2 regions of the Pseudomonas sp. B21-056 genome follow, and region 2 is predicted to be linked to the other one. Evidence: predicted binding sites of a transcription regulator. Region 2 holds the regulator's gene; the other holds the start of a gene.
What was found. The regulator sigma-54, encoded in region 2, starts transcription at its own class of promoters, with help from an activator protein. The targets are predictions, from matches to a motif close to ANTGGCATNNANNTTGCTNT.
Positions count from the first base shown of each region.

Region 1: a site for sigma-54 is predicted at 1,980-1,999, ahead of LOY67_RS23420 (pilin). Genes of this name have one in related genera too.

Region 1 covers NZ_CP087203.1:5,384,731-5,389,917, forward strand. The annotation lists gene LOY67_RS23405 (DUF748 domain-containing protein) at 1-214, shown strand, start outside; gene LOY67_RS23410 (DUF2845 domain-containing protein) at 216-512, shown strand; gene LOY67_RS23415 (BON domain-containing protein) at 815-1,168, opposite strand; gene LOY67_RS23420 (pilin) at 1,524-1,934, opposite strand; gene pilB (type IV-A pilus assembly ATPase PilB) at 2,158-3,858, shown strand; gene LOY67_RS23430 (type II secretion system F family protein) at 3,861-5,078, shown strand; gene LOY67_RS23435 (prepilin peptidase) at 5,080-5,187, shown strand, end outside.
Region 2 covers NZ_CP087203.1:989,336-1,004,349, forward strand. The annotation lists gene LOY67_RS04180 (carbon-nitrogen hydrolase family protein) at 1-752, shown strand, start outside; gene tldD (metalloprotease TldD) at 758-2,200, shown strand; gene yjgA (ribosome biogenesis factor YjgA) at 2,304-2,828, opposite strand; gene pmbA (metalloprotease PmbA) at 2,936-4,282, shown strand; gene LOY67_RS04200 (HPr family phosphocarrier protein) at 4,432-4,707, opposite strand; gene rapZ (RNase adapter RapZ) at 4,723-5,580, opposite strand; gene ptsN (PTS IIA-like nitrogen regulatory protein PtsN) at 5,583-6,047, opposite strand; gene hpf (ribosome hibernation-promoting factor, HPF/YfiA family) at 6,060-6,368, opposite strand; gene LOY67_RS04220 (RNA polymerase factor sigma-54) at 6,445-7,941, opposite strand; gene lptB (LPS export ABC transporter ATP-binding protein) at 8,161-8,886, opposite strand; gene lptA (lipopolysaccharide transport periplasmic protein LptA) at 8,886-9,431, opposite strand; gene lptC (LPS export ABC transporter periplasmic protein LptC) at 9,418-9,990, opposite strand; gene LOY67_RS04240 (KdsC family phosphatase) at 9,998-10,522, opposite strand; gene LOY67_RS04245 (KpsF/GutQ family sugar-phosphate isomerase) at 10,523-11,497, opposite strand; gene LOY67_RS04250 (ATP-binding cassette domain-containing protein) at 11,771-12,580, shown strand; gene mlaE (lipid asymmetry maintenance ABC transporter permease subunit MlaE) at 12,580-13,377, shown strand; gene mlaD (outer membrane lipid asymmetry maintenance protein MlaD) at 13,377-13,844, shown strand; gene LOY67_RS04265 (phospholipid-binding protein MlaC) at 13,856-14,509, shown strand; gene LOY67_RS04270 (lipid asymmetry maintenance protein MlaB) at 14,506-14,823, shown strand; gene LOY67_RS04275 (BolA family protein) at 14,928-15,014, shown strand, end outside.

The DNA.
Region 1 (5,187 bases), 2.1 Mb from region 2:
CATCGAGAAACTGCGTGAAGGCGTCATCAAGTTCTGGAGCGGCAGCGATGTATTGCTGCGCGAGCTGGGCCAGGAGCGAGCCAGCAGCATCAAGGACTTCCTGGTGGACAAAGGCCAATTGGCCGATGACCGTGTCTACTTCATCGACGCCAGCCTCGGCCAGGCCGAAAGCGACGGGCGTGTGATCACCCCTCTGCATCTGGATGCCGAATAAGATGAAGCACCTCCACTGGCTCGGCCTGGGCTTGCTGCTCGCCACCGGCCCCGCATCGGCGGCCGACACATTGCGCTGCGGCAGTCAGTTGATCAGTGTCGGCGACCGCTCGAGCGAAGTGCTGCAAAAGTGCGGGCAACCCGTTGCGCGAGACGACCTGGGCTACAAACGCAGCGTCAATCGTCGGGAGGAATACCCGGTGGAGGAATGGACCTACGGCCCCAACAGCGGCATGTACCAGTTCCTGCGTTTCGAGGGCAATCGGCTGGTGCAGATCACCAGCCGGCGGGGGCCCTGAATGAGGCTGGCAGTGACACTGCCATCGCGAGCAGGCTCGCTCCCACAGGGATCGGCGCCGACCGTACATTTTTAGGACAACCCACAACCAATGTGGGAGCGAGCCTGCTCGCGATGGCGGTAGACCAGTCAATACAAGGGTCGGCTGACTTTCATCCGGAATAGAACAGGCCCCCGGCAAACACCGAGGGCCTGTGGCGGCCACGTCCCTGTGGCCTTTCGCATGAACTCCAAAGCAACGGCAAACGTATGACTCAGCCCGTTTGCCGTGCCCTCTCCCAGTCCAGGCGAGAAGTCTTGGCCTTAATCGGCCTTCAGGCCATCAGCCGATACGGCTTTGACGCCTTTGATTTTCTTGGCGATCGCCACGGCAGTGTCTTTCTGAGTCTCAGTTACGGCAACAGTCGAAGACAGGGATACAACGCCTTTGTTGGTTTCAACTTTGATATCGGAACCAGGGATACCTTTTTCGGTAACCAGGTCAGCCTTGACCTTGGTGGTGATCCAGGTGTCGGAGGTGGCTTCCTTCGCCTTGGTCACTTCGCCAGCAGCCAACATCATTGGAGCCTGGGTCGCTTGAGCAGTCTCGGCAAATGCGTTAGCCATGGTCAAGGTCAGTGCGGCAGCAGCAGCGGCAGTGATAGCGAACTTCTTCATACGAGTAACTCCTGTTTTTCTCAGAAACTGCCGGAGGTGCTTCCCGGCAGGGTTATCAGGAGTAGTGCGAAGGGTGTGCCAGTTTTGAGAAATAAATTATTTTCCTTAAAATCAATAAGTTAAGCGAAACGCTAATTTCCCTGATCATGCAAAATGCATGACTTATTGATTCCAGACATGCAACTTGCGGGTTTTGGCTACCCCTAACCTTATGAAATAAGGAGATTTTTTGTGACGAGGGAATTTGGCTTACTCCCGCGGGGGCTTGGTTGCCGCTTCAGCGCGCAGCGGCCCTGATTATGGGGTTGCTACACGACCCAGCAGGAGTACGCTCCCTCGTCACAGACTGTTGGCCTTATACGCCTGGGCACCCTTTAGGGGCGAACTCTTTAGCCGCCGTGGTAGCGCAAGTCCATACGCCGTTCCCATCACGACTGAGGGTAATTGTCTTGCCCAGCACCGGGCCGGGAGCATTGAGCAGGGTGCAGCCAATGCTACCCAAGCCCGTAGAGGCGGTGCCGGAAGCGGTCATGGTGCAATTGCCGGTTGTTGCCGTTCCACCGACGGTCGCCAGGGTTGGATCAGTACCCTGGTTGATCATATCCTCGAACGGCACCTTCAACGCGGTCGCTTCCGCCACCGCTGCCGTTACCTTGGCCCGCGCCTGATACTTGGAATACTGCGGCAACGCAAATGTCGCCAGAATGCCGATAATCGCCACGACGATCAGCAGCTCGATCAGAGTAAAACCATTCTGCTTGCTCATAGACATCTCCATTACATGAGGCGAAATCTCATGGTTGGAGGGGGTATTGCACGGCATATGCCAACCCTTGGCACCCAGCCAGCAAGGGGTTTGAGTCCACGTAATCCCAACGTCCTACCCCAACATCCGCACTATCTGACACTTTTTGTCACCCCGCCCCGCTGGTTTGGCGTCGATGCTTGACTAGGCTATAAGTCATGAACTGTCAGCAGTTGGTATCCCCATGAATGACATCACCCTCAGCGGTTTGACCAAGCAACTGGTGCTGGCCGAGCTGATCACCGAGCAAAGCGCGCAGCAGGCGCAGCAGCAAGCCCAACGCAATCGCATGCCCCTGGTCAGCTATCTGGTGCAGAACAAACTGGTCCAGAGCCGCCAGGTTGCGGAAATCGCCTCGGAGCATTTTGGCGTCGCCCTGCTGGACCTCAACAGCCTGGACAAGGAAAGCCAGCCCACTGGCCTTGTCAGTGAGAAACTGGTCCGGCAACACCATGCCCTGCCGCTGTGGCGGCGCGGTAACAAGCTGTTCGTGGGGATCTCCGACCCCACCAACCACCAGGCCATCAACGACATCCAGTTCAGTACCGGCCTGACCACCGAAGCCATCCTGGTGGAGGATGACAAACTCAGCGATGCCATCGAGAAGTTTTTCGAATCCAGCACCACGGGCCTGGAAGGCATGGGTGATGTCGACCTCGATGGCCTGGACATCGAGTCGGACGACGATCGCAAGCAGGACGCCATCACCGGCCAGGACACCGATGACGCGCCGGTGGTGCGGTTCGTCAACAAGATGCTGCTGGACGCGATCAAGGGCGGCTCTTCGGACCTGCACTTCGAACCCTATGAAAAATCCTATCGGGTGCGGGTGCGTACCGACGGCATGCTGCGGGAAGTGGCCAGGCCGCCGACCCAACTGGCCACCCGCATCGCCGCGCGCCTGAAGGTCATGGCCAGCCTGGATATTTCCGAGCGGCGTAAACCGCAGGACGGCCGGCTGAAGATGCGCCTGTCGAAAACCAAATCCATCGACTTCCGGGTCAATACCCTGCCCACGCTCTGGGGCGAAAAGGTGGTGATCCGGATCCTCGACCCTTCCAGCGCGCAAATGGGCATCGATGCCCTGGGCTACGAGCCGGATCAGAAAGACCTCTATCTCGCGGCCCTCAAGCAACCACAAGGGCTGATCCTGGTGACCGGACCGACCGGCTCGGGCAAGACTGTCTCGCTCTACACCGGCTTGAATATCCTCAATACCGTGGACATCAACATTTCCACCGCCGAAGACCCGGTGGAAATCAACATGGAAGGCATCAATCAGGTCAACGTGAACCCACGTCAGGGAATGGACTTTGCCCAGGCCCTGCGCTCGTTCCTGCGCCAGGACCCGGATGTGATCATGGTGGGTGAGATCCGCGACCTGGAAACGGCTGAAATTGCCATCAAGGCAGCCCAGACCGGGCACATGGTGCTCTCCACCCTGCACACCAACAGCGCCGCCGAAACCCTAATCCGCTTGCAGAACATGGGCATCCCCGGCTTCAACATCGCCACGGCGGTCCACCTGATCATCGCCCAGCGTCTGGCGCGAAAACTGTGCAACCAATGCAAGAAAGCCACGGAGATTCCCGAGGAAACCCTGCTCAAGGAAGGCTTCCCCAAGGAACGCATCGGCTCATTCACGATCTATGAGCCGGTCGGTTGCGAACAGTGCAACAGCGGCTACAAGGGACGCGTGGGGGTTTATGAAGTGGTGAAAAATACGCCTGAGCTGCAACGGCTGATCATGGCCGAAGGCAATTCCCTGGAAATCGATCTGCAGATGCGCAAGGACGGCTTCAATGACCTGCGCACTTCGGGGCTGCTCAAAGTGATGCAAGGCGTGACCAGCCTCGAAGAAATCAACCGGGTCACCAAGGATTGAACATGGCGGTCAAGGCAGTAAAAACCGATACCTACACCTGGGAAGGCAAGGACCGCAAAGGCACAAAGATGTCCGGCGAGCTGACCGGCCAGAGCCCGGCGCTGGTCAAGGCGCAATTGCGCAAGCAAGGGATCAACCCGGACAAGGTTCGCAAGAAATCCACCTCGATATTCAGCAAGGGCAAACGCATCAAGCCACTGGATATCGCCCTCTTCACCCGCCAGATGGCAACGATGCTCAAGGCCGGTGTTCCCTTGCTGCAAGCCTTCGACATCATTGGCGAAGGCTTCGATAACGCCAACATGCGCAAGCTGGTGGACGAGGTGAAACAGGAAGTCGCCGCCGGCAACAGCTTTGCCGCGTCGTTGCGCAAGTGCCCGCAGTATTTCGACGAGTTGTACTGCAACCTGGTGGACGCCGGTGAACAGGCCGGCGCCCTGGACACCCTGCTGGACCGGGTCGCGACCTACAAGGAAAAGAGCGAAGCCCTCAAGGCCAAGATCAAGAAAGCCATGACCTATCCGACGGCCGTTGTGCTCGTCGCGGCAGTGGTTACCGGCATCCTGCTGGTCAAGGTGGTGCCGCAGTTCGAATCGGTGTTCTCCGGGTTCGGCGCACAACTGCCGGCTTTCACCCTGATGGTCATCGGCCTGTCGGAGTTCATGCAGGAGTGGTGGTGGCTGCTGCTGGGCGGGGTAGTGGGCGCGTTTTTTGGCGTGAAGTATGCGCTCAAGCGCTCCCAGGGCTTTCGTGACTGGCGCGATAAGTGGCTGCTCAAGCTGCCGCTGGTAGGCGCGCTGATGTACAAATCCGCCGTGGCCCGTTACGCCCGGACACTGTCCACCACCTTCGCCGCCGGCGTACCGCTGGTGGAGGCGCTGGACTCGGTCTCCGGTGCCACCGGCAACGTGGTGTTCAAACGTGCGGTCCAGCGCATCCGGCAGGATGTCTCAACCGGTATGCAGTTGAATTTTTCCATGCGCGCCTCAGGCATATTCCCCAACCTGGCGATCCAGATGACCGCCATCGGCGAGGAGTCCGGGGCACTGGACGACATGCTCGACAAGGTGGCAAGTTTCTATGAGGCCGAGGTCGACAACCTGGTGGACAACCTGACCAGCCTGATGGAACCGTTCATCATGGTGGTCCTGGGGGTGGTCGTCGGCGGCCTGGTGGTGGCCATGTACCTGCCCATCTTTCAACTCGGCTCTGCGATCTGACATGCCCCTGACCGAATTTTTCGTGCTTTACCCCCTGGCCTTCGTGCTGACGGCGTTATTGCTCGGGCTGATCGTCGGCAGTTTCCTCAATGTCCTGGTGTGGCGCCTG
Region 2 (15,014 bases):
TGCCGGAAAACTTCGCGGCGATGGGGCGGCGGGACGTGGCCGACATCGGTCGCGCCGAAGCCTTTGGTCAGGGACCGATCCTGCCCTGGTTGAAACAGGTCGCCCGTGACCTCAGGTTATGGATTGTGGCCGGCACGTTGCCTTTGCCGCCGGTGGACCGGCCCGAGGCCAAGGCTCATGCCTGTTCGTTGCTGGTGGACGATCAGGGCCAGATCGTGGCGCGGTACGACAAGCTGCATCTGTTCGACGTGGATGTGGCTGACAATCGTGGGCGCTACCGTGAGTCTGATGACTATGCTTATGGCGGCAATGTGGTGGTCGCCGATACGCCGGTGGGAAGGATTGGCCTGACGGTCTGCTACGACTTGCGTTTCCCGGAGCTTTACAGCGAGCTGCGGGCGGCCGGCGCGGAATTGATCACGGCCCCCTCGGCGTTTACCGCCGTGACCGGTGCGGCTCATTGGGAGGTGCTGATCCGCGCCCGGGCCATCGAAACCCAGTGCTATGTGCTGGCGGCCGCCCAGGGTGGCGTGCATCCGGGGCCTCGGGAAACCTTTGGCCACGCGGCGATTGTCGACCCCTGGGGGCGGGTGCTGGCGCAACAGGATCAAGGCGAAGCCGTGTTGTTGGCCGAGCGCGACAGCAGCGAACAGGCGTCCATCCGGGCGCGCATGCCGGTGGCCAGCCATCGGCGCTTTTTCTCGCAGGGCGCTCGACAGCGGCCTGTCCAAGACGACGAATTCAAGGCGTAAAACATATGAGCGGGTTGTTGTCCTCAGTCAGTGAACACCTTCTAGCCCCCGGCGGCGTGACCCTCGAAAGCCTGCAAGGCGTGCTGGGCGACCTGGCCGGCCCGGGTATCGATGCGGCCGACCTGTATTTCCAGGGCCAGATCTCCGAGTCCTGGTCGCTGGAAGACGGCATCGTCAAGGAAGGCAGTTTCAACCTGGACCAGGGCGTAGGCGTGCGTGCCCAGTCCGGCGAAAAAACCGGCTTTGCCTACAGCAATGCCATTACCCTCGAAGCCTTGGGGGCCGCGGCCCGTGCGGCGCGTTCGATTTCCCGGGCCGGGCAGAACGGCACGGTCCAGGCGTTCAGTAGCCAGGACGTTGCGCAGTTGTATGCGCCGGATAATCCGTTGGAAGTCATGAGCCGCGCCGAAAAGGTCGAACTGCTCAAGCGCATCGACGTCGCTACCCGTGCCCTCGATCCGCGTATCCAGCAGGTGTCGGTGAGCATGGCCGGTGTCTGGGAGCGCATCCTGGTGGCGTCCACCGACGGCGGCCTGGCGGCGGATGTACGGCCGCTGGTGCGCTTCAATGTCAGCGTGATCGTCGAGCAGAACGGTCGCCGCGAGCGGGGTGGGCATGGTGGCGGCGGGCGTACCGACTACCGCTATTTCCTCAACGAAGACCGCGCGATGGGCTACGCCCGAGAGGCTTTGCGTCAGGCGCTGGTCAACCTCGAAGCGATTCCGGCGCCGGCCGGTACGTTGCCGGTGGTGTTGGGGTCCGGCTGGTCCGGCGTCCTGCTGCACGAAGCAGTAGGGCATGGCCTGGAAGGCGATTTCAACCGCAAGGGCAGCTCAGCCTACAGCGGGCGCATGGGCGAAATGGTTGCTTCGAAACTCTGCACCATTGTCGACGACGGCACCTTGGCCGGGCGGCGCGGCTCGCTGAGCGTCGACGACGAAGGCACCCCGACCGAGTGCACCACGCTGATCGAGAACGGCGTCCTCAAGGGCTACATGCAGGACAAGCTCAACGCCCGGCTGATGGGTGTGGCCCGTACCGGCAACGGCCGCCGTGAGTCGTATGCGCACCTGCCGATGCCGCGCATGACCAACACCTACATGCTCGGTGGCCAGAGTGATCCGGCGGAGATCATCGCCTCGGTGAAAAAGGGCATCTACTGCGCCAACCTCGGCGGCGGCCAGGTGGACATCACCAGCGGCAAGTTCGTGTTCTCCACCAGCGAGGCCTACCTGATCGAGGACGGCAAGATCACCGCGCCGGTCAAAGGCGCGACGCTGATCGGTAACGGACCGGAGGCGATGAGCAAGGTGTCGATGGTCGGTAACGACCTGGCCCTGGACAGCGGCGTAGGGACATGCGGCAAGGACGGGCAGTCGGTGCCGGTGGGTGTCGGTCAGCCGACCCTGAAGATTGATGCGATTACCGTGGGTGGCACGGGCGCGTAGGAGCTGCCGAAGGCTTCGATCTTTTGATCTTTCGCCCTGGATTCAATTGTCTGGGGAAAGATCGCAGCCTCGTTGCACTCGACAGCTCCTACAAGTGCGTTACTCAGCGCAGGCCGCGTTGAGTCTCGTCCAGTTCACGGATGTACTTGAAGATTTTACGGCTCGAAGCCGGCGGCTTGTTCTGCGCCACTTCGTGCTGGGCCTGACGGATCAGGGAGCGCAGTTGCTGGCGATCGGCCTCCGGGTAGTCGATGACGAACTTTTCCAGGGTGCCGTCGTCGCCTGCGATCAGGCGATCGCGCCAGCGTTCCAGGTTATGGAAGCGTTCGTTGTACTGCCGGGTGGAGGCATCGAGTTGATCGAGCAGAACCAGGATGGCGTCAGTGTCCTGATCGCGCATCAGTTTGCCGATGAACTGCAGGTGCCGTTTACGCGCGATATTCGCGGTGTGCTTGGGCGCATCGGCCAGGGCCCGGCGCAAGGCGTCGGTCAAGGGCAGTTTGGCCAGCAAGTCCGGCTTGAGTGTTGTCAGGCGCTCGCCGAGGTCAACCAGAGCATGCAGCTCGCGTTTGACCTGGGATTTGCTTTTTTCACCCTCGTAGAGGGAGTCGTCGTAAGAATCAACCATGGGGGCAGTCCGCAAAGAAACGCCGCCATGATAACCAGTCGGGGGCCGCTTGTCCGGCCCGGTCGCTCGAAGGCCTTACCGAAAGCAGAATTTGAGTGGAGAAAGCCATGAGTGCAGTTCAGAGCGTCGGCCCGCAGGCATTGCCGGCACTGCAGGAGCAGGTCGAGCAGATCCTTGCCGAAGCCAAGCGACAGGGCGCCAGCGCCTGTGAGGTGGCGGTGTCCCTGGAACAGGGCCTGTCGACGTCGGTACGCCAGCGTGAAGTGGAAACTGTCGAATTCAATCGCGACCAGGGTTTCGGTATCACCTTGTACGTCGGCCAGCGCAAGGGCTCGGCCAGTACGTCGGCCAGCGGCCCGGATGCCATTCGCGAAACCGTCGCCGCAGCGCTGGCGATCGCCCAGCACACCTCCGAGGACGAAGCCTCGGGCCTGGCCGATGCCGCCCTGATGTGCAAGGAGTCGCGGGACTTCGACCTGTTCCACGCCTGGGACATCACCCCCGAGCAGGCCATCGAGCAGGCGTTGCGCTGTGAAGCGGCGGCGTTCGATACCGACCCGCGGATCAAGAACGCCGACGGCACGACGCTCAATACCCATCAGGGCTGCCGGGTGTACGGTAACAGCCACGGTTTCATCGGCGGTTATGCGTCGACCCGTCACAGCCTCAGTTGCGTAATGATCGCCGAAGCCAACGGCCAGATGCAGCGCGATTACTGGTACGACGTGAACCGCCAGGGCAGTCTGTTGGCAGATCCGTTGTCGATCGGCCAGAAGGCCGCGCAACGGGCGGCCAGCCGCCTGGGCGCGCGACCGGTACCGACCTGTGAAGTGCCGGTGCTGTTTGCCGCCGAGCTGGCCGGTGGATTGTTCGGCAGCTTCCTGTCGGCGGTTTCCGGCGGCAACCTGTATCGCAAATCCTCGTTCCTCGAAGGTGCGCTGGGCCAGAAACTGTTCCCGGAATGGATGACTATCGACGAACGCCCGCACCTGATGCAGGCCATGGGCAGTTCGGCGTTCGACGGCGATGGCCTGGCCACCTATGCCAAGCCGTTCGTGGAGAAGGGGGAGCTGGTGTCCTACATCCTCGGCACGTATTCGGGCCGCAAACTCGGCATGCCGAGCACCGCCAATGCCGGTGGTGTGCACAACCTGTTCGTAACCCACGGCGAAGAGGACCAGGCGGCCTTGCTGCGGCGGATGGGGCGAGGCTTGCTGGTGACCGAGTTGATGGGCCATGGCCTGAACATGGTCACCGGGGACTATTCCCGTGGCGCGGCAGGTTTCTGGGTCGAGAATGGCGAGATCCAGTTCCCGGTCCAGGAAGTGACCATTGCCGGCAACATGCGCGATATGTTCAAGCAGATCGTGGCCGTGGGCAATGATCTGGAACTGCGCAGCAACATCCGCACCGGTTCGGTGCTGATCGAGCGGATGACGGTGGCGGGTAGCTGACTTTCATTGCGATAAAAAAGGCGCGGCATCCATTGGATGACGCGCCTTTTTAATGTGTAAAAGCATCCTGTGGCGAGGGGATTTATCCCCGCAGGGCTGCTTCGCAGCCCAGCGGGGATAAATCCCCTCGCCACAACAGTCTTGCGGTGTCAGCCACCTTCGTCGAAGTAGTTGTTGATCAGGGTCACCAGCGCATCCATCGCCTCCTGCTCCTGCTCGCCTTGGGTTTCCAGGTAGATCTTGGTGCCCTTGCCCGCTGCGAGCATCATCATTGCCATGATGCTCTTGCCATCGACCGTGGCCTCCGGCGTACGACCGACCCGGATGGTGGTGTCCTTGAACTGGCCTGCCACCCCGACGAACTTGGCTGACGCGCGGGCATGCAAGCCCAGCTTGTTGATGATTTCAATTTCCCGAGCAGGCATCGCGATGTGGATCCTTTAGCTGAGGTCGCGGTGGCGAACCTGGACGTTCTTCAGGGATTGTTGCAGGAGCTGGCCCAGGCGCTCGGTCAGGTAGACGGAGCGGTGATGACCACCGGTACAACCGATGGCGATCGTGACATAGGCGCGGTTGCTTGCGGCAAAGCGGGGCAGCCATTTAAGCAGGTAGCCGGAGATGTCCTGGAACATTTCCTCGACATCCGGCTGGGCCGCCAGGTAGTCGATCACCGGTTGATCCAGCCCGGACTGCTCGCGCAGTTCCGGTTTCCAATAAGGGTTGGGCAGGCAGCGCACATCGAACACCAGGTCGGCGTCTACCGGCATGCCACGCTTGAAGCCGAACGACTCCACCAGGAACGCGGTGCCCGGTTCCGGCTGGTTCAGCAAACGCAACTTGATGGTGTCACGCAGCTGATACAGGTTCAGGTTCGTGGTGTTGACCTTGAGGTCCGCCAGGTCGGCGATCGGCCCCAACAGCTGGCTTTCGTCTTCGATGGCTTCGGCCAGCGAGCGGTTGGCGTTGCTCAGGGGGTGGCGCCGCCGGGTCTCGGAAAAGCGCTTGAGCAGGGTTTCATCATCGGCATCCAGATACAGCACGTCGCACTGGATATGCCGGTTGCGCACTTCCTCGAGCAGTTCGGGAAAGCGCGACAGGTGGCTTGGCAGGTTGCGCGCGTCGACGGAAACCGCCACCAGCGGTTGCGCCAGCTCGGTGTGGATCAGCGCCCGCTCGGCCAACTCCGGCAGCAGGCCGGCCGGCAGGTTGTCGATGCAATAGTAGCCGCTGTCCTCAAGCACATTGAGGGCCGTGCTTTTACCGGAGCCGGAGCGGCCGCTGACGATGATCAGGCGCATGATTAATGACCGTTCTGCTCGTCCAGGACAACCTGATACAAGGCTTCGTTGCTCGATGCGCCGCGCAGCCTGTCGCGCACTTCCTTGCGGTCCAGCATGCTGGCGATCTGGCGGAGCAGTTCAAGGTGCTTGTCGGTTGCCGCTTCCGGGACCAGCAGGACGAACAGCAGGTCGACCGGTGCGCCATCGATGGCGTCGAAATCTATGGGGGCTTCAAGGTGCAGCAGCGCGCTGATCGGCGTGGCACAACCCTTGAGGCGGCAATGGGGAATGGCGATGCCGTTGCCAAAACCGGTGGAACCGAGTTTTTCACGGGCAACGAGGGCCTCGAAAACGTCCTGCATTTCCAGATCCGGTACTTCCCGGTGGATCAGGTTGGCGATTTGTTCGAGGGCTTTCTTCTTGCTGCCTCCCGGCGCGTTCACCTGGGAACGGCCGGGGGTCAGGATGGATTCTAGTCGGATCATGGATTGGGGGGGTTAACGACCGGTTGCGCCTTGGAGCAGGCTCTGGGTCTTTTCCTTATGCTTTTTGAGTTGGCGATCCAGCTTGTCGGTCAGCAGGTCAATCGCGGCATACATGTCTGTGTGCTCCGCGTTGGCAACCACCTCTCCACCGGGAATATGCAACGTGGCTTCGATTTTCTGCAGCAGCTTCTCGACGTTCATCGTGACCTGCACGTTGGTGATCTTGTCGAAATGCCTTTCCAATCGGTCGAGTTTTTCGCCGATGTACGTACGCAGGGGTTCGGTCACTTCCAGTTGGTGTCCACTGATGTTGACTTGCATACAGCTTCTCCTTCGTTGCCAGTGCATAAAGCGGCAGGCAGAAATGCCTGCCACTGGAACGCTGTGGCGTGGCCTGTTACATCAACCGCTTGCGTTCGCTCGAAGGTGCAATCCCTAGGGATTCACGGTATTTGGCGACGGTACGGCGGGCCACCTGAATGCCTTGTGCCTCCAGTAAACCAGCGATCTTGCTGTCACTCAACGGCTTTTTCTGATTTTCCGCAGCCACCAGTTTCTTGATGATCGCGCGGATGGCCGTGGATGAGCATTCTCCGCCCTCGGAGGTGCTGACGTGACTGGAGAAAAAATATTTCAATTCGTAGATACCCCGTGGGGTATGCATGAATTTCTGCGTGGTCACCCGGGAGATTGTCGACTCGTGCATGCCCACTGCCTCGGCAATGTCGTGCAGGACCAACGGCTTCATCGCTTCGTCGCCGTAGTCCAGGAAGCCGCGTTGATGTTCCACGATCTGGGTGGCGACCTTCATCAGCGTTTCGTTGCGGCTTTGCAGGCTCTTGATGAACCAGCGCGCTTCCTGCAACTGGTTACGCATGAAGGTGTTGTCGGCGCTGGTATCGGCGCGCCTTACAAAACCTGCGTACTGGGCGTTGACCCGCAGCTTGGGCACCGATTCCTGGTTCAGTTCCACCAGCCAGCGATCGTTGTGCTTGCGCACGATCACATCGGGCACCACGTATTCGGGCTCGGTGGCCTCGATCTGCGAGCCCGGGCGTGGGTTGAGGCTCTGGACCAGTTCGATCACCTGGCGCAGCTCATCTTCCTTGAGCTTCATGCGCCGCATCAGCTGGCTATAGTCGCGGCCGCCCAGCAGGTCGATATAGTCGGTGACCAGTCGCTTGGCCTCGGCCAGCCACGGCGTCTTGGCGGGCAGCTGGCGCAGTTGCAGCAGCAGGCACTCACCCAGGTTGCGGGCGCCGATGCCGGCCGGCTCGAACTGCTGGATACGGTGCAGGACGGCTTCGATCTCGTCCAGCTCGATGTCCAGCTCGGGATCGAAGGCCTCGAGGATTTCTTCGAGGGTCTCGTCCAGGTAGCCCTGGTTGTTGATGCAGTCGATCAGGGTCACGGCGATCAGGCGATCGGTGTCGGACATCGGCGCCAGGTTCAACTGCCACAGCAGGTGGCTTTGCAGGCTTTCGCCGGCAGAGGTGCGGGTGGTGAAGTCCCACTCGTCATCATCGCCGCTGGGCAGGCTGCTGGCGCTGGTCTGGTAGACGTCTTCCCAGGCTGTGTCCACGGGCAGATCGTTGGGGATGCGTTCGTTCCATTCGCCATCCTCGAGGTTATCCACCGTCGGGGCGGCTTCCTCCTGGTAAGACGGTTCCTGGATCTCGGTATTGGGTTTGTGCTCGACGTTGTCGGCCAGCGGATCGGTATTGTCGAAGTCGTCGCCTTCTTCCTGGCGTTCGAGCATCGGATTGGATTCCAGGGCCTCCTGGATTTCCTGTTGCAGGTCCAGGGTCGACAATTGGAGCAGGCGGATGGCCTGTTGCAGCTGCGGTGTCATCGTCAGCTGCTGGCCCATTCTCAAGACTAGCGATGGTTTCATGGCAGGGGCTTAACACCTTATTCGCCGGCGCACATGCGCCATCCACTACAAGGGCGCCGGAGCGCCAAACCTTAAGCAAATTATATGCCTGAAACTTAAGTGTTTGCCTAGGGGAAGTTCTCAATTAGTTTCCCGATGACGGGGATTCACTGAGAGCGCCCCAGGGCGCTGCCTTAGTTAAATTAGCGGCGCCGGGACAATTTGCCAGACACTTCGCGCTTACAGGCGGAACTCGTGGCCCAGATACACTTCCTTGACCAGTTCGTTGGCCAGGATGGTGGCGGAGTCACCCTCGGCGATCAATTGGCCGTCATTGACGATGTAGGCGGTTTCGCAGATGTCCAGCGTCTCGCGCACGTTGTGGTCGGTGATCAGCACACCGATCCCCTTGGCCTTGAGATGGTGAATGATCTGCTTGATGTCACCCACCGAAATCGGATCCACACCGGCGAACGGTTCGTCGAGGAGGATGAATTTCGGGGCAGTGGCCAGGGCTCGGGCGATTTCCACCCGGCGTCGTTCGCCACCGGACAGGCTCATGCCGAGGTTGTCGCGGATGTGGCTGATGTGGAATTCCTGCAGCAGGCTTTCCAGCTCCTGGCGACGACCGGCCTTGTCGAGTTCCTTGCGGGTCTCGAGGATCGCCATGATGTTGTCGGCAACCGACAGTTTGCGGAAGATCGACGCCTCTTGCGGCAAATAGCCGATACCGGCCTTTGCCCGGCCATGCATCGGCTGGTGGCTGACGTCCAGGTCGTCGATCAGGACGCGGCCCTGATCGGCCTGGACCAGGCCGACGATCATGTAGAAGCAGGTGGTCTTGCCCGCGCCGTTGGGGCCGAGCAGGCCGACGATCTGCCCGCTGTCGATCGACAGGCTGACATCGCGCACGACTTGACGGCTCTTGTAGCTCTTGGCCAGGTGCTGGGCTTTCAGAGTTGCCATTACTGGGCCTTTTGCTCGGTTTTCTTTTTCGGCTGGATGACCATGTCGATCCGTGGGCGCTGCTCGGTCACCTTGTTGCCGGTGGCGCGACCGGCGCTGGCGAGTTTCTTGTTCGTGTCGTAGACGATTTTTTCGCCCTGGGTGACGTTGTTGTCCTTGTCGATGACCTTGGCGCGATCGATCAGCACGACGCGGTCCTGGGAGGCGTGATACTGGATGGTCACGCCGTAACCCTGTACGGGCTTGGTGTCGCCGGCGGTTTGCAACTGCTCGAAATAGGCCAGGTTGCCCACCGAGGTCACCACGTCGATGTCGCCGTTCGGGGTGCGGGTGATGGTCACGGTGTTGCCGGTGACCTTCATCGAACCCTGGGTGATGATCACATCGCCCTTATAGGTGGCGACACCGTTCTTGTCGTCCAATTGGGCATCGTCAGCCTGGATGCGGATAGGCTGGTCGCGGTCGTTGGGGAGGGACCAGGCGCTCGCGCTTCCCAGTGCTGCGCCCAGACTGAGCAAAATAGGGAGGGTTTTAGCGAGCTTCATACTGTCCTCTTACGTTCGATAGCAGGTGTATCCTGCTTTCCTTCAAATACGCCTTCATGCCCGTGCCGGTCGATACACCACCGGCGCCGTCGATTCTAACGGGTTGCTCGGTCTGCGCATATTGTTGCTGCGGGAACACGGTCATGCGAGTGCTGGTGATGATGGTCGTGCGGTTCTTCTCATCGGTGCGTGCCACGCGTACCGAGTCGATCAGTTCAACTTCGGTGCCGCCGGGTTTGACTTCAGCACGCTTGCTCTGCACATGCCACGGGAACTCCGTGCCGCGGAACATGTTCAGGTCCGGATTGGCGACCAGCGTAATGTCGGTGGCCTTGACGTGATCGACCTTGTCGGACGTCATTTCGTACTGCACTTTGCCATCGGGCAGGTATTGCAGTGTATGTGTGTTGGTCGCATACCAGTCGATGTCGTTTTCCTGGACCTGTGCGGCGGGGCGGTCGAGAAAACGTTCGGGGCTGATGTTCCAGTAGCCCACCGCCGCGAAAATCGCCGCGATGCACGCGAACAGCAGGATGGTGCGAATCTTCTTGCTCAGCATAAATGGCTCACAGGTACGCGGCGTTGGCCGCTTCGAGGCGGCCCTGGGCGCGCAGGATCAATTCGCAGAACTCACGGGCCGCGCCTTCGCCGCCTCGCGCCGTGGTGACGCCGTGGGCGTGCTCGCGTACGAAGCCGGCCGCGTTGGCCACTGCCATGCCCAGGCCAACCCGGCGGATCACCGGCAGGTCCGGCAGGTCGTCACCCAGGTAGGCGACCTGTTCATAGCTCAGGTTGAGTTGGCCCAGGAGTTCGTCCAGGACCACCAGTTTATCCTCGCGCCCTTGATAAAGGTGGGGAATGCCAAGGTTCTTCGCACGCCGTTCGACCACCGGGGTTTTGCGGCCGCTGATGATAGCGGTCTGCACGCCGGCGGCCATCAGCATCTTGATGCCCTGGCCGTCGAGGGTATTGAAGGTCTTGAACTCGCTACCATCCTCGAGGAAGTACAGGCGCCCGTCGGTCAGCACGCCGTCCACGTCGAACACGGCCAGCTTGATGGTTTTACCGCGTTGCAGCAGGTCTGCGTTCATTTACATGACTCCCGCACGCAGCAAGTCGTGCATGTTCAGGGCGCCCACCGGGCGGTCTTCGGCATCGACCACCACCAGGGCGCTGATCTTGTGGTCTTCCATGATTTTCAGGGCCTCGGCGGCGAGCATTTCGGCGCGGGCGGTCTTGCCGTGGGGCGTCATGACCTGCTCGATGGTGGCACTGTGTACATCGATGGTCCGGTCCAAGGTACGACGCAAGTCGCCGTCGGTGAAGATCCCGGCGAGCTTGCCGTCGGCCTCGAGGACCACCGTCATGCCCAGGCCTTTGCGGGTCATCTCCATGAGTGCATCCTTGAGCAGCGTGCCGCGTTGCACCTGCGGCAACTCGTCCCCGGCGTGCATCACGTTCTCGACCTTCAGTAGCAGGCGTCGGCCCAGGGCGCCACCAGGGTGGGAGAAGGCGAAATCCTCCGCGGTGAACCCCCTGGCTTCCAGCAGGGCCACGGCCAGGGCGTCGCCCATGACCAGGGCCGCAGTGGTGGAAGAGGTTGGTGCCAGGTTCAGCGGGCAGGCTTCGTGCTCGACGTGAACATTGAGGTTCACTTCGGCGGCCTTGGCCAGCGGCGAGTCGGGGTTGCCGGTGACGCTGATCAACTGGATACCCAGGCGCTTGATCAACGGCAGCAGGGTAATGATTTCGTTGGTGGAGCCGGAGTTGGACAGGGCCAGGATAATGTCGTCCTGGGTAATCATGCCCATGTCACCGTGGCTGGCTTCGGCCGGGTGGACGAAAAATGCCGTGGTGCCGGTGCTGGCCAGGGTCGCGGCGATCTTGTTGCCGATGTGCCCGGATTTGCCCATGCCGACCACCACGACGCGGCCTTTGCTGGCCAGAATCATCTCGCAGGCGCGTACGAAATCAGCGTCGATATGGGGCAGCAAGCCTTGCACGGCTTCGAGCTCGAGGCGGATGGTACGTTGTGCCGATTGAATCAGATCGCTGGATTGGCTCATGTCAGAAATCGTATAGCCCGATGAAAAGGCGGCGATTATAGCGGCAATGAACAATTCCCTCACGTTAGTTCGTCATGCGTTGTGCAAACACCTCACCAGGTTCTGGATAAATGCACTCATTTACCTTAAGCCAGGCTTAACGGGTTGGGGGTGGCCCTTGGGCGCTTGGCCGTTGCAGTGATATAGTTCGCCGCCGGTTCGGATGCCCGGTGGTACCGACGCTATCGGCTGGGCAGGGCATTCGGATGTGAGGCTGCATCGCAAGGAGTTTAGATGAGTGCCGACAACGCCTACGCGGTCGAGCTGAAGGGGTTGTCCTTCAAGCGAGGGACGCGCAGCATTTTCAATGACATCGATATTTGTATCCCGCGCGGCAAGGTGACCGGCATCATGGGGCCTTCCGGGTGCGGAAAGACCACGCTGCTGCGCCTGATGGGCGCGCAGTTGCGGCCGAGTGCCGGTGAAGTCTGGGTCAATGGCCAGAATCTTCCCAAGCTGTCGCGCAGCGACCTGTTCGATGCGCGCAAGCATATGGGCGTGCTGTTCCAGAGCGGCGCGCTGTTCACCGATCTCGATGTATTCGAGAACGTGGCATTCCCGCTACGGGTCCATACCGACTTGCCGGATGAGATGATCCGCGACATCGTCCTGCTCAAGTTGCAGGCGGTCGGGCTGCGTGGCGCCCTCGATCTGATGCCGGACGAGCTGTCCGGTGGCATGAAGCGTCGGGTCGCCCTGGCGCGGGCGATTGCCCTCGATCCGAAAATCCTCATGTATGACGAGCCCTTCGTTGGGCAGGACCCGATCGCCATGGGGGTGCTGGTGCGCCTGATCCGGCTGCTCAACGATGCCCTGGGCATCACCAGCATCGTGGTATCCCATGACCTGGCCGAAACCGCCAGCATCGCGGACTACATCTATGTGGTCGGCGATGGCCAGGTATTGGGGCAGGGTACGCCCCAGGAGTTGAAGGCTTCGGACAACCCGCGCATTCGCCAATTCATGAAGGGCGATCCGGACGGTCCGGTGGCGTTCCATTTTCCGGCCACGGATTACCGTACCGATCTGCTGGGGAAGCGCTGATGCGCAAGAAATCATTGATAGAAAGAATTCGCCTGTTCGGCCGTTCCGGCATCGACGTGCTGGCGGTGCTGGGCCGTTCCACATTGTTCCTGGCCCATGCCTTGCTGGGGCGCAACGCCACGGGCGGCGGTTTTGGCCTGCTGGTCAAGCAACTGCATTCGGTGGGGGTGATGTCCCTTGTGATCATCGTCGTGTCCGGGATTTTCATCGGCATGGTGCTGGCGTTGCAGGGCTTCAACATCCTGTCCAGCTACGGTTCGGAGCAGGCGGTCGGGCAGATGGTCTCGCTGACGCTGTTGCGTGAGCTCGGTCCGGTGGTGACCGCATTGCTGTTCGCCGGCCGTGCCGGTTCGGCGCTGACGGCCGAAATCGGTAACATGAAGTCTACCGAGCAGTTGTCCAGCCTGGAGATGATCGGCGTCGATCCGCTCAAGTACATCATTGCCCCGCGCCTGTGGGCCGGCTTCATTTCCCTGCCGGTGCTGGCGATCATCTTCAGCGTCGTCGGCATCTGGGGTGGCTCATGGGTGGCTGTCGACTGGCTGGGGGTCTATGAAGGCTCCTACTGGTCCAACATGCAGAACAGCGTCGACTTTCTCGATGATGTGCTCAACGGTGTCATCAAGAGCGCCGTATTCGCTTTCGTGGTGACCTGGATCGCCGTGTTTCAAGGCTATGACTGCGAGCCCACGTCTGAGGGGATCAGCCGTGCCACTACCAAGACCGTGGTGTACGCCTCGCTGGCGGTCCTGGGCCTTGACTTTATTCTGACCGCCTTGATGTTTGGAGATTTCTGATGCAAAACCGCACCCTGGAAATCGGTGTCGGCCTTTTCCTGCTGGCTGGTATCCTGGCTTTGTTGCTGCTGGCCTTGCGGGTCAGTGGCTTGGCGCCGACCGCGAACACCGATACTTATAAACTTTACGCTTACTTTGACAATATCGCCGGTTTGACGGTCAGAGCCAAGGTGACCATGGCCGGTGTCACCATCGGCAAGGTCACGGCAATCGATCTGGATCGCGACAGCTTCACCGGCCGGGTGACGCTGCAGCTGGAAAAGCGCGTGGATAACCTGCCGACCGATTCCACTGCATCTATCCTTACCGCCGGGCTGCTGGGCGAGAAATACATCGGTATCAGCGTGGGCGGGGAAGAAACCCTGCTCAAGGACGGTGGGACCATCCACGACACGCAGTCGTCGCTGGTGCTCGAGGACCTGATCGGGAAATTCCTGCTCAATACCGTTAGCAAAGACGCCAAATAAGGAGCCTTTCGATGATCTCTATCTTGCGACGCAGCCTGTTGGTCCTGCTGGCAGCCCTGCCGCTGATGACCAATGCCCTGGCAGCGCCTTCGGCGCACGACATCATCCAGGACACCACGACCCGGTTGCTGGCAGACCTTGCCGCCAACAAGGAGAAATACAAGCAGGACCCAAGCGCGTTCTATGACGCGCTGAACGGCATTGTCGGTCCGGTGGTGGACGCCGATGGCATCTCCCGCAGCATCATGACGGTCAAGTACTCGCGCAAGGCAACCCCAGCGCAGATGACCCGCTTCCAGGAAAACTTCAAGCGCAGCCTGATGCAGTTCTACGGCAACGCCCTGCTCGAATACAACAACCAGGGCATCACCGTTGGGCCGGCCAAGGATGAAAGCGGTACCCGTACCAGCGTCGACATGCAGGTCAAGGGTAACAACGGCGCGATCTATCCCGTCTCCTACACACTCGAGCAGTTGAACGGCGAGTGGAAAGTGCGCAACGTGATCATCAACGGCATCAACATCGGCAAGTTGTTCCGCGACCAGTTCGCCGATGCGATGCAGCGCAATGGCAATGACCTGGACAAGACCATCGATGGCTGGGCCGGCGAAGTCGCCAAGGCCAAGGAAGTGACCGAGCAAGCCAAGGAGAAGCAGGAACAATGAGTGCGTCGGCGAGTGAGTCGGCCGTTCGTCTGGGCGAGGCCGGCGAGTTGTTGCTCAGCGGCGTGCTGGACTATCGCACCGGCCCGGCCCTGCGCAAGCAGGGTCAGGCGCTGATCAGGTCCGTCAGTGCGGCCGAGCTGGTCATCGACTGTTCGGCGGTGCAGAAGTCCAGCAGTGTCGGACTGTCGCTGCTGCTGTGCTTCATGCGGGACGCCAAGGCGGCCGGCAAGGCGTGGAGCATCCGTGGAATGCCCGAAGACATGCGCGAAATAGCCCAGGTCAGCGAACTGACCGAGTTGTTGGTGCATTCCTGACCCACAGCCCCCCCGTCAGAGTCCTGCTTCGCGGGGTTCGCAGGCGCGGGGCTTTTTTGTATGATGTGCGACCCGTGCGCACAGGGCGCCGATTGAGGTTGAGCATGCAGGCTGTAGAAGTGAAGAGCTTCCTTGAAGGAAAGCTGCCTGGTACGAAGGTGGAAGTTGAAGGCGAAGGCTGCAACTTCCAG